DNA from 4 places in the Janthinobacterium leeuwenhoeki genome. Region 4 is predicted to be linked to each of the others. Evidence: predicted binding sites of a transcription regulator. Region 4 holds the regulator's gene; each other region holds the start of a gene.
What was found. The regulator LexA, encoded in region 4, represses DNA repair genes until DNA is damaged. The targets are predictions, from matches to a motif close to ACTGTATNNNNATACAGT.

Region 1: the regulator LexA is predicted to act here: its motif matches at 1,065-1,082, upstream of ACQ4WS_RS24875 (DNA topoisomerase IV subunit B).
Region 2: the regulator LexA is predicted to act here: its motif matches at 1,371-1,388, upstream of imuA (translesion DNA synthesis-associated protein ImuA).
Region 3: the regulator LexA is predicted to act here: its motif matches at 1,093-1,110, upstream of ACQ4WS_RS24390 (DUF4007 family protein).

The regions. Positions count from the first base shown of each region.
Region 1 is NZ_JBNYXT010000058.1:8,383-10,580, reverse strand. Features, by position in the region: gene ACQ4WS_RS24875 (DNA topoisomerase IV subunit B) at 1-985, opposite strand, end outside; gene kdpF (K(+)-transporting ATPase subunit F) at 1,449-1,538, shown strand; gene kdpA (potassium-transporting ATPase subunit KdpA) at 1,538-2,198, shown strand, end outside.
Region 2 is NZ_JBNYXT010000029.1:6,675-8,872, reverse strand. Features, by position in the region: gene ACQ4WS_RS19490 (Y-family DNA polymerase) at 1-710, opposite strand, end outside; gene imuA (translesion DNA synthesis-associated protein ImuA) at 640-1,350, opposite strand; gene ACQ4WS_RS19480 (putative Na+/H+ antiporter) at 1,568-2,198, shown strand, end outside.
Region 3 is NZ_JBNYXT010000053.1:22,244-24,441, reverse strand. Features, by position in the region: gene ACQ4WS_RS24400 (ankyrin repeat domain-containing protein) at 1-344, opposite strand, end outside; gene ACQ4WS_RS24395 (hypothetical protein) at 470-901, opposite strand; gene ACQ4WS_RS24390 (DUF4007 family protein) at 1,319-2,198, shown strand, end outside.
Region 4 is NZ_JBNYXT010000026.1:4,353-6,550, reverse strand. Features, by position in the region: gene ACQ4WS_RS18475 (cystathionine gamma-synthase family protein) at 1-571, shown strand, start outside; gene lexA (transcriptional repressor LexA) at 662-1,309, opposite strand; gene ACQ4WS_RS18465 (hypothetical protein) at 1,342-1,542, shown strand; gene rpsF (30S ribosomal protein S6) at 1,585-1,974, shown strand; gene priB (primosomal replication protein N) at 1,995-2,198, shown strand, end outside.

The DNA.
Region 1 (2,198 bases), on a different contig from region 4:
GCTTCACGCCTTTCGGCAGCAGCGAGTGCATTTCGACGAAGTTTTTCACGGCGCCGAACAGGCCGTCGCGCAAGCCCGATTCGTGCGTGCCGCCATTCGAGGTGGGAATCAGGTTGACGTACGATTCGCGCACGATGGCGCCTTCTTCCGTCCACGCCACCACCCAGGCCGCGCCTTCGCCTTCGGCAAAGCCTTCCGAGTCCGGGCCCGCGTATTGCGCGCCTTCGAACAGGGGAATCAGGGTTTCGCCATTCGATACCTGCGCCAGCGTTTCGGTCAGGTAGCCGCGCAAGCCTTCCGCGTACTGCCAGGTTTGCGTGTCGCCCGTTTTCGCGTTGGTCAGAGTGACGGTCACGCCCGGCAGCAGTACGGCTTTCGAGCGCAGCAGGCGTTGCAGCTCGGTTTGCGAGATATTGGGCGAATCAAAATATTTTGCATCGGGCCAGGCCGTGACGCGCGTACCCGACTTCTTGCCGTCGCGCGGGGCGGGACGGGAATTCAAGGGCTCGATCACGTCGCCATTTGCAAACACCATGTGATGCAGGCCGTTGCCGTCGCTTTCCTTGCGCCAGACGGTGATTTCCAGGCGCGTCGACAGCGCATTGGTGACGGACACGCCGACGCCGTGCAAGCCGCCCGAGAACGCGTAGGCGCCGCCCGAACCCTTGTCGAACTTGCCGCCCGCGTGCAGCCGTGTAAACACGATTTCCACCGTCGGCACGCCTTCTTCCGGATGCAGGCCGACGGGAATGCCGCGGCCATTGTCTTCGACGGTAATGCTGCCATCCGTGTTTTGCGTGACGGCGATATGCGTGCAATGACCGCCCAGCGCCTCGTCGGAGGCATTGTCGATCACTTCCTGAATGATGTGCAGCGGATTTTCAGTGCGGGTGTACATCCCCGGGCGCTGCTTGACGGGTTCCAGTCCTTTCAGGACACGGATGGATGATTCGCTGTAGTCGGATGCTGGTTTTTTAGTGGCCATACGTGTTCAAGCTAAGTAAAGACAGTGGTTGGAACGCCAGGCCAGGGCACTGCGGGGCGCAATGACAGCGGCGGCGATAGCTGTATGAATATACAGTATATCCCGTCCAGCGTCACTGGGGGAGGGCAGTGCGGCAGGCTTGGCGTCCTTGTGCGGACGCTCGCGCATTCTATCTTGTCCCGCCAGCAATAGCGCTACTCCAGGGCAACAACAGTGCGCCGCGCGCGTGGTTTTGCGCCAATTGTGATGGATTTTATGCGGTAAAGCCGCCGTTTTTACATCTTGTTTACAGCTGCCTCCCCAGTCTTTACGAATTTTTTAGACCCTTTTGGCTAATCTGCTCACTATCAAAACAAACCTGAATGAGGGTGGGAATGGATTTCGTGTATCTCGGCTTGATTGCCGTGTTTTTCGTCGTGGCGGCCGGCTTTGCCGCCGCATGCGACAAACTAGGGAGCGTCAAATGAACGCGTTTTATGTGCTGGGCGCCGTGGTTTCGGCCGGCCTGCTCGTGTATTTGCTGGTGGCGCTGCTGAAGGCGGAGGAACTGTGATGACGACACAATCGATACTGTTACTGGTGGCCTTCCTGGTCGTGCTGCTGGCCGCCGGCTATCCGCTGGGCCTGTACATGGCCAAGGTGGCCGGCGATGGCCCCGTGCGTGGCCTGGGCTGGCTGCAAAAGCTGGAAAATCTGCTGTACCGCTGGTCCGGCCTTCCTGCCGACAAGGCCATGGGCTGGAAAAGCTATGCCATCGCCCTGATCGTGTTTAACACAGTGGGCGCCGTCTTCGTCTATGGCCTGCAGCGCCTGCAGGGCTTCTTGCCCCTCAATCCGCAGGGCCTGGGCGCCGTCAGCCCCGATTCCTCGTTCAATACCACCGTCAGCTTCGTCGCCAATACCAACTGGCAGGGCTACGGCGGCGAACAGACCATGAGCTACCTGACCCAGATGCTGGGCATGGCCTGCCAGAACTTCTTCTCGGCGGCCACCGGCATCGCCGTGATCTTCGCGCTGGTGCGCGGCTTCGCCTCGCGCTCGGGTAAATCGATCGGCAATTTCTGGGTCGATCTGGTGCGCTCCACCCTGTACATCCTGCTGCCGCTGTCCCTGGCCCTGTCCGTCGTCTTCATGGGCGAAGGCATGATTCAGAATTTTTCCGCCTACAAGGAAGTGACCCTGCTCGACCACGTGGCGTATGAGACGCCGAAAG
Region 2 (2,198 bases), on a different contig from region 4:
CTGGCGCGGAACGTGGGCGGCGCTTCGAGCCACAGGTACAGTTCCGTGCTGTGGCCATGCGCATCGTCGAGCATGTCCAGCAAGGCTGCGCCGCAGCGGCGCTGCAAGCCGGGCCGTGGCAACTGGCGCAACTGCCCCAGGGTACGGCAGCCGATGCCCTCAAACCAGTCCAGGTAGGGGCGCGCGGGCGGCAGCAAGGCGCACGGCAGGCGGTCGAGGCGGCGCACCAGACTCTCCATGCGCAGCACGCGGCCCCGGCGCGTAGGGGCGCGCGCCAGCAACCAGGCGCCGCGCGCCGTGGGGGCGCACGACAGCTGGGCCGTGTAGCCCAGCGCGCGCAAGCTGGCCGCGATCTGCCGACACAGGGCGCGCACGCCGCCAAACAGGCGCAGGCTGGCGCCCGCATCGACCAGCAGGGTCGCTTCCTCGCCCTGCGCCACCAGCGGAGAGTATTGCAGCAGCGCCAGCGCCACCGCTTGCAGGGCTTGCGCTTCCAGTTCAGGCGAGCGCTCGTGCAAGCGCGCCTGCGGCGCCAGCATCAGCGCGCCGGCGCGGCGCATGCCTGGCCGGATGCCGGCCGCCCGCGCCAGCGGCGACAGGGCCATCACTTGCTCCTGCTGCAGCACCACGCCCAGGTGATCAGCCGACCAGCGCGGGCAAAACACTTCGAGCGGGAGCCGGGGCAGGCACAGGCCGATCCAGAGTCGCATGGCGTAGCAATAGTGAAGGAGGTTGCAGGGGCAGGAACAGGGGCGCGTCGCGCTGCGGTCCCCGGCGCTTGATGAAGCCGATCTCGATGCCGCCGGCGGCCGGGCGCACGGACAGGCGCAGCGGTGCCGGCGACGCATCCTGCGCGCCGTGCAGCGGGCGCAGCATGCAGAACAGGGTGTTGCCGCTTTGCGCGGCCAGGTGCAGCCGGCGCAGGCTGTCGGCACGCACGTGCGCCTGCCAGAACAGCAAGGCGCCGCAACTGCCACTACGCAAGATGTTTTCCGCCGCCCACAAGGCATCCTTGCTGCCGGCGCTCTTTAGCCACAGCAATTGCGACGGCGCCAGTCCCTGCGCGGCCAGGGCCAGCGCCTGTGGCGGATGGGGTGGTTGCAGCAGCACGATGGGCAAGCCCGGCAGTTGCGCCAGCGCAGGCGCCAACAGGCGCAATTCGCCGCTGCCCGGCTGCTGCACCAGCAGATCGATGAGGCTGCCGCTGGGCCAGCCGCCGCCAGGCAACTGCGCGGACAGGGCGGCAAAGCCCGTGTCCAGGCAGCGTGTGGCGCCCTGGCCCAGCTGCGATGCGCGCCACAAGGACGGGTGCAAGGCTTCCGGCGAGGCCATCAATTCGGAATGTTGCATCATTGGCTAGATAGATAAATACTGTATGCATATACAGTACTATTCGCGCCCGCTTTTGGCAAGGCCTATCTGCATATTATCTGCGCAGCACCTCCCCGGAGGCCGCTCCGCCATGTCCGAAAAACCCCGTTTTTGGCATCGATTGCTGTACCATAAGCACTCTCCTTACCGCTCGGCAATGCACCGGGCGGCTTCCTCCGTCCATAAGGAAACGCATTTGACTACCATCCAACTCATCAGCGCCATCGTCTTCGGCCTTGCGCTCATCCACACCTTCGCCGCCAAATCGTTTGAAACATTGTCGCAGCGCCACCCCCGCCATGCAGGCTTGCTGCATTTGCTGGGCGAAGTGGAAGTCGTGTTCGGCTTCTGGGCCTTCATTTTGATCATCATCATGGCCTTTGTCTCGGGCGGCGATGCGGCCATCGAGTATGCCGAATCGCGCCAGTACACGGAACCGCTGTTCGTCTTTGTCGTCATGGTGGTTGCCGCCTCGCGCCCCGTGCTCGACGCCGTGCAGCGCCTGCTCAAAGGCGTGGCGCGCGTGATGCCGCTGCGCACGGAACTGGCCCTCGTCTGGCTGGGACTGGCGCTCGTCCCCCTGACGGGTTCGATGATCACGGAACCGGCCGCCATGACCCTGGCCGCGCTGATGCTGGCGCCGCAAATCTTTCGTCCGGGCATACCCGAATGGCTGAAATACGGCGCGCTGGGCGTGCTGTTCGTCAACGTTTCCATCGGCGGCACCCTCACCTCGTACGCGGCGCCGCCCGTGCTGATGGTGGCCACCACGTGGAACTGGGATAGCGCCTACATGGCCAGCCATTTCGGCTGGAAGGCCGCCATCG
Region 3 (2,198 bases), on a different contig from region 4:
TCCATATCACCCCAGCCTTTAGCATGATCAAGGGCACTACTGCCCTCGAAATCTTTTCGGCCCACATCGCCTGCTGAAAGCAGCGCCTTTGCACAATTAAGACGTCCGTGCTGGCAGGCGTAGATCAACGCGCTGCAGCCTTCTTCATCTACCGCGTTGACATCGCTACTCGACAAAAGCGCCACCACACAGTCCAGATGGCCCTTCAACGTCGCAGCCATCAACGCCGTCACACTCATAAAATTAACGGCCTTCGCATTCGCGCCTTCTTTTAGCAACGCGACCACATCGTCGACGGCTCCACGTTGGGCTGCTACAAAAAGCTGTTGATCGATGTCTGACATATTGGTGGCTCCTTTAATTCAAAGAAATCAAAACCAACGACCAAAGTCAACACCACAAAAGAATCTAATGACTATCACCATACAAAAACGCCGGCCGCCACCCGCTGAGCCCCATAAGTCACACATCAAAGCATATCCGTGCGGTCCTTAATCGCTTTCTTTGGCGGTAGCTTTCTCGCCTCTGCGACTATTTTCACCTGCTCGTCGGACAACAGCTCTTGAAGCGCCTCCGGCGTTGGACCTGTCAGCTCATAAAAAAGGTCAGTTCTGGGAGCGAGTGCCAACGTCCTCGCCAATGAACGAACCTTAAGAACGATGCTCCAGCGGCACCTACCATCGCCCATGGCCCGGCCGGCGCAAGGCTCGCTCACTTTGAAATCACCACTATTCATCTGCTTCCGTAACGAAGAGCCCGATGACATGTGGGTCCTTGGCTTCGGACTAAAGGCATATTGATTTGCGAATACAGCTGGCTTCTCAACTTCGAAGTCCGCTCCATGCTTAACGAGCAACCGCAAAACCGTGTCCTTTTTTAGCTTTGATTTTATTTCACTCATGCCGCCCCACCCCTATGCTACCTCACGAGTTCGCCCAATACATTGAGTGAAGACTGATCCGCACAAATCGCGACATTATTCACATCTCGCCATAACAAATGTCTAAACGAACAGCATTAAAGTATTTTCATTGCAAAATTGCCTGAAAAATACGCCAAAGACATAGAACGGGTCGCAAAAAAGCTGGAAACACTGTATATTTCCACAGTCCCATCAACGCAACTCGCGTTGTTATTTCATCATAAGTTGTTTTTGATAAATATACCGCGAGTAGGCGACGAATAGTGGAAATCTGTGCAGACGTCTGCACAGACGACAAGAGACGGTCACATCGCCGCTGGCGGTAGTCTCCAGTTTATATCGCACTCAGAAGGGAAAGCGATCCACTGGTGAAGGTCTCCAGTTATAATTGCGCGCATGAAGAAAAACACAGCACCCAAAGGCGTTCAGGCGCACTTCTCCGGACACGAGACGTTTCCGCTTCGTCAAATGTGGCTCAAAAAAGCCTTCGACCAAGCGAAATCGCAGGGCATCATTCTAAAATCAACGTTCACTGACGACAACGCGATCGCCGACTTCGGCGTTGGCAAAAACATGGTCGCCTCAATTAGGCATTGGGCATTGGCCTGCAATGTGATGACGGAAGAAGGCGCCCCGAGCGGCGCCTATAAAGTCACCGACGCGGCTAGCGCCATCTTGAAAGACGGCGGCCTAGACCCTTACTCGGAGAATCCCACCACAGCTTGGTATGCGCATTGGTGGCTGGCAGGAAAGGGAAATCGAGCAACCACTTGGAAGTGGCTTTTCAATCATGTGACCACTCCGACATTCGCTCGCGAGGACCTCGAAGCTCCATTGGCCGAGTATGCCCGAAGCTTAGACCCCAATCGTAAGCTCTCCCCGGCGACCCTAGCGCGCGATATCGAAACGTGCCTTCGCGGCTATGCTCCACGCTCCGTCGGCGGCTCGCCTGAAGATTACGCCGAGCCTATGCTTGGTGAGTTGGGACTGATCTTCGAAGAGCGGAAAGGTTACTTTGCGTTCCGCCGAGGGCCAAAGGCCACACTGCATGACGGAATGTTCGCCTACGCGCTTTTGGATTTTTGGGACTCGGCGGCGCCGGGACTAAGCTCGCTCGCTTTTGAAGCCATAGCATTCGGCGAAGGGTCGCCCGGGCGCGTATTCAAACTCGACGAGGATTCAATCGCAGAACGTCTTCTTGCGCTTGAGGATCTGACTCACGGCGCGCTGTCTTGGACTGACACCGCAGGCCTGAGACAAGTTCATCGCAACATCA
Region 4 (2,198 bases):
CACGGGCGTGTTCGACTGGACGCAGTATCCAAACATTTTCGATAATTATAAAAAGGCCGCGCCGGCACAGTGGGGCATCGCGCAAATCCGCGCCAAGGCCTTGCGCGACTTCGGCGCATCCCTGGGTCCGGAAGCGGCGCACCATATCGCCGTCGGCGCCGAAACCATGGCCTTGCGCATGGACCGTACCTGCTCGAACGCCCTGGCGCTGGCCACCATGTTGCAAGCGGACCCGAGAGTGGCGGCAGTGCATTACCCAGGCTTGTCCTCGCACCCGCAGCACGCGCTGGCGACGGACTTGTTCCGCAGCTATGGTTCGCTGTTCAGCTTTGAATTAAAAGATGGCATCGATTGCTTCGATTTCCTGAATCGCCTGAATCTGGCGATTCCGGCTAGCAACCTGGGTGACACGCGCACCCTGGTCATTCCCGTCGCCCACACGATCTTCTATGAGATGGGAGCCGAGCGCCGCGCCAGCATGGGCATCGCCGAATCGCTGATCCGCGTATCCGTCGGGATCGAGGATGAGGCCGATCTGCTGGAAGACTTCCGTGGTGCGCTGGAGGGCTGAGAGCGGTGTTGGTGACTAGGCCGTGTGCCAGTTTTGAGGCAAACTAAAAACTGGGGTCAGACCCGGCGGGCGCTGATCCCGGCATGTAATTTAATGCCAGCTGCGCATCAGTCCGACGGCGAGTCCTTCCAGGGCGAACTCATCTTCCGGCGACACGGTGATGACCTTGAAGTCTGGGTTTTCCGGCAACAGTTCGATGACGGAGCCCGTTTTCTTGTAGCGCTTGACGGTGACTTCGTCGCCGATGCGGGCCACGACGATTTGGCCATTCTTGGCGCTGTCGACCTTTTTGACGGCCAATAAATCGCCATCCATGATGCCGGCGTCGCGCATGGACCAGCCGCGTACCTTGAGCAGGAAGTCGGGCTTGGCTGAGAACAGGGCGGGGTCGACGTTGTAGCTCGCTTCCAGGTTTTCCTGCGCCAGGATGGGCGAACCAGCCGCCACGCGGCCGATCAGGGGCAGCGACAGCAGCAGCGCCGCCGGTACTTTCGATGCAAGCGCATCGGCGGCCGCACTCGCCGCCGCACCGATCAGGCGGATGCCGCGCGACGTGCCGGGCGAAATCTCGATCGCGCCCTTGCGGGCCAGGGCCTGCAAATGCTCTTCGGCCGCATTGGCCGATTTGAAACCCAGTTCATTGGCGATTTCGGCACGGGTGGGAGGAAAACCCGTATTTTCAATCGCGTCCTTGATCAGGTTCAGGATTTGTTCTTGTCGTGCTGTCAGCTTGATCATGAGCGGTGGGTGCATACTAAAATGCTGTCTATATGAACAGTCTGTATTTTTGTACAGTATCGCCCACTATGCAAGGGGATTTCCGTGTTTCAGGCGAATTTCGCAAGAAATACTTGTCCATGGGCGCAAAGCAGGGGCGAGTGCAGGCTTTTCGGGCGCTGGTGGAAGGAATGATTGAAACGTTTGCAAAAGGCGGTTATAATCTTCGGCTGACCTTCCCACACCCGTCTTGACGCCGGGGTGGGCGATTATCAATCCGACCTGAAGGAGTTTGCATGCGTCATTATGAAATAGTCTTTATCGTCCATCCGGACCAAAGCGAGCAAGTGCCCGCGATGATCGAACGCTACAAAGCCAGCGTAACCACCCGCGGCGGTTCGGTTCACCGCGTGGAAGATTGGGGCCGCCGTCAAATGGCTTACTCGATCCAAAAGCTGCCTAAAGCACACTACATCTGCCTGAACATCGAATGCGACAACGAGACCCTGGTCGAGTTGGAAACAGCATTCAAATTCAATGATGCCGTGTTGCGTCACCTGACCGTTAAAATGAAGAAAGCTGAAACAGCTCCTTCGCCGATGATGAAATCGGTACAACGCGAAGACGCGGCCAAAAGCCACCGCACCGAAGCACCAGCAGCCGCTCCAGCCGCAGCAGCAGCTTAATTCTTGACCAGGATCGTGCGCTGAACCAGCTACAAGTCACCGCCATCATTGCCGAGCGCGAAATATTGCGCTATACCCCGGCAGGGCTACCGATTGTGAATGCAGTATTGCAACACAGTTCGCAGCAGATGGAAGCAGGGATTGCCCGTTTGACCGAGTTTGATGTTGCCGCGCTAGCCGCTGGCGAAATCTCAGGCCGTTTCAGTCAGGCAAGCTTGGGCGGG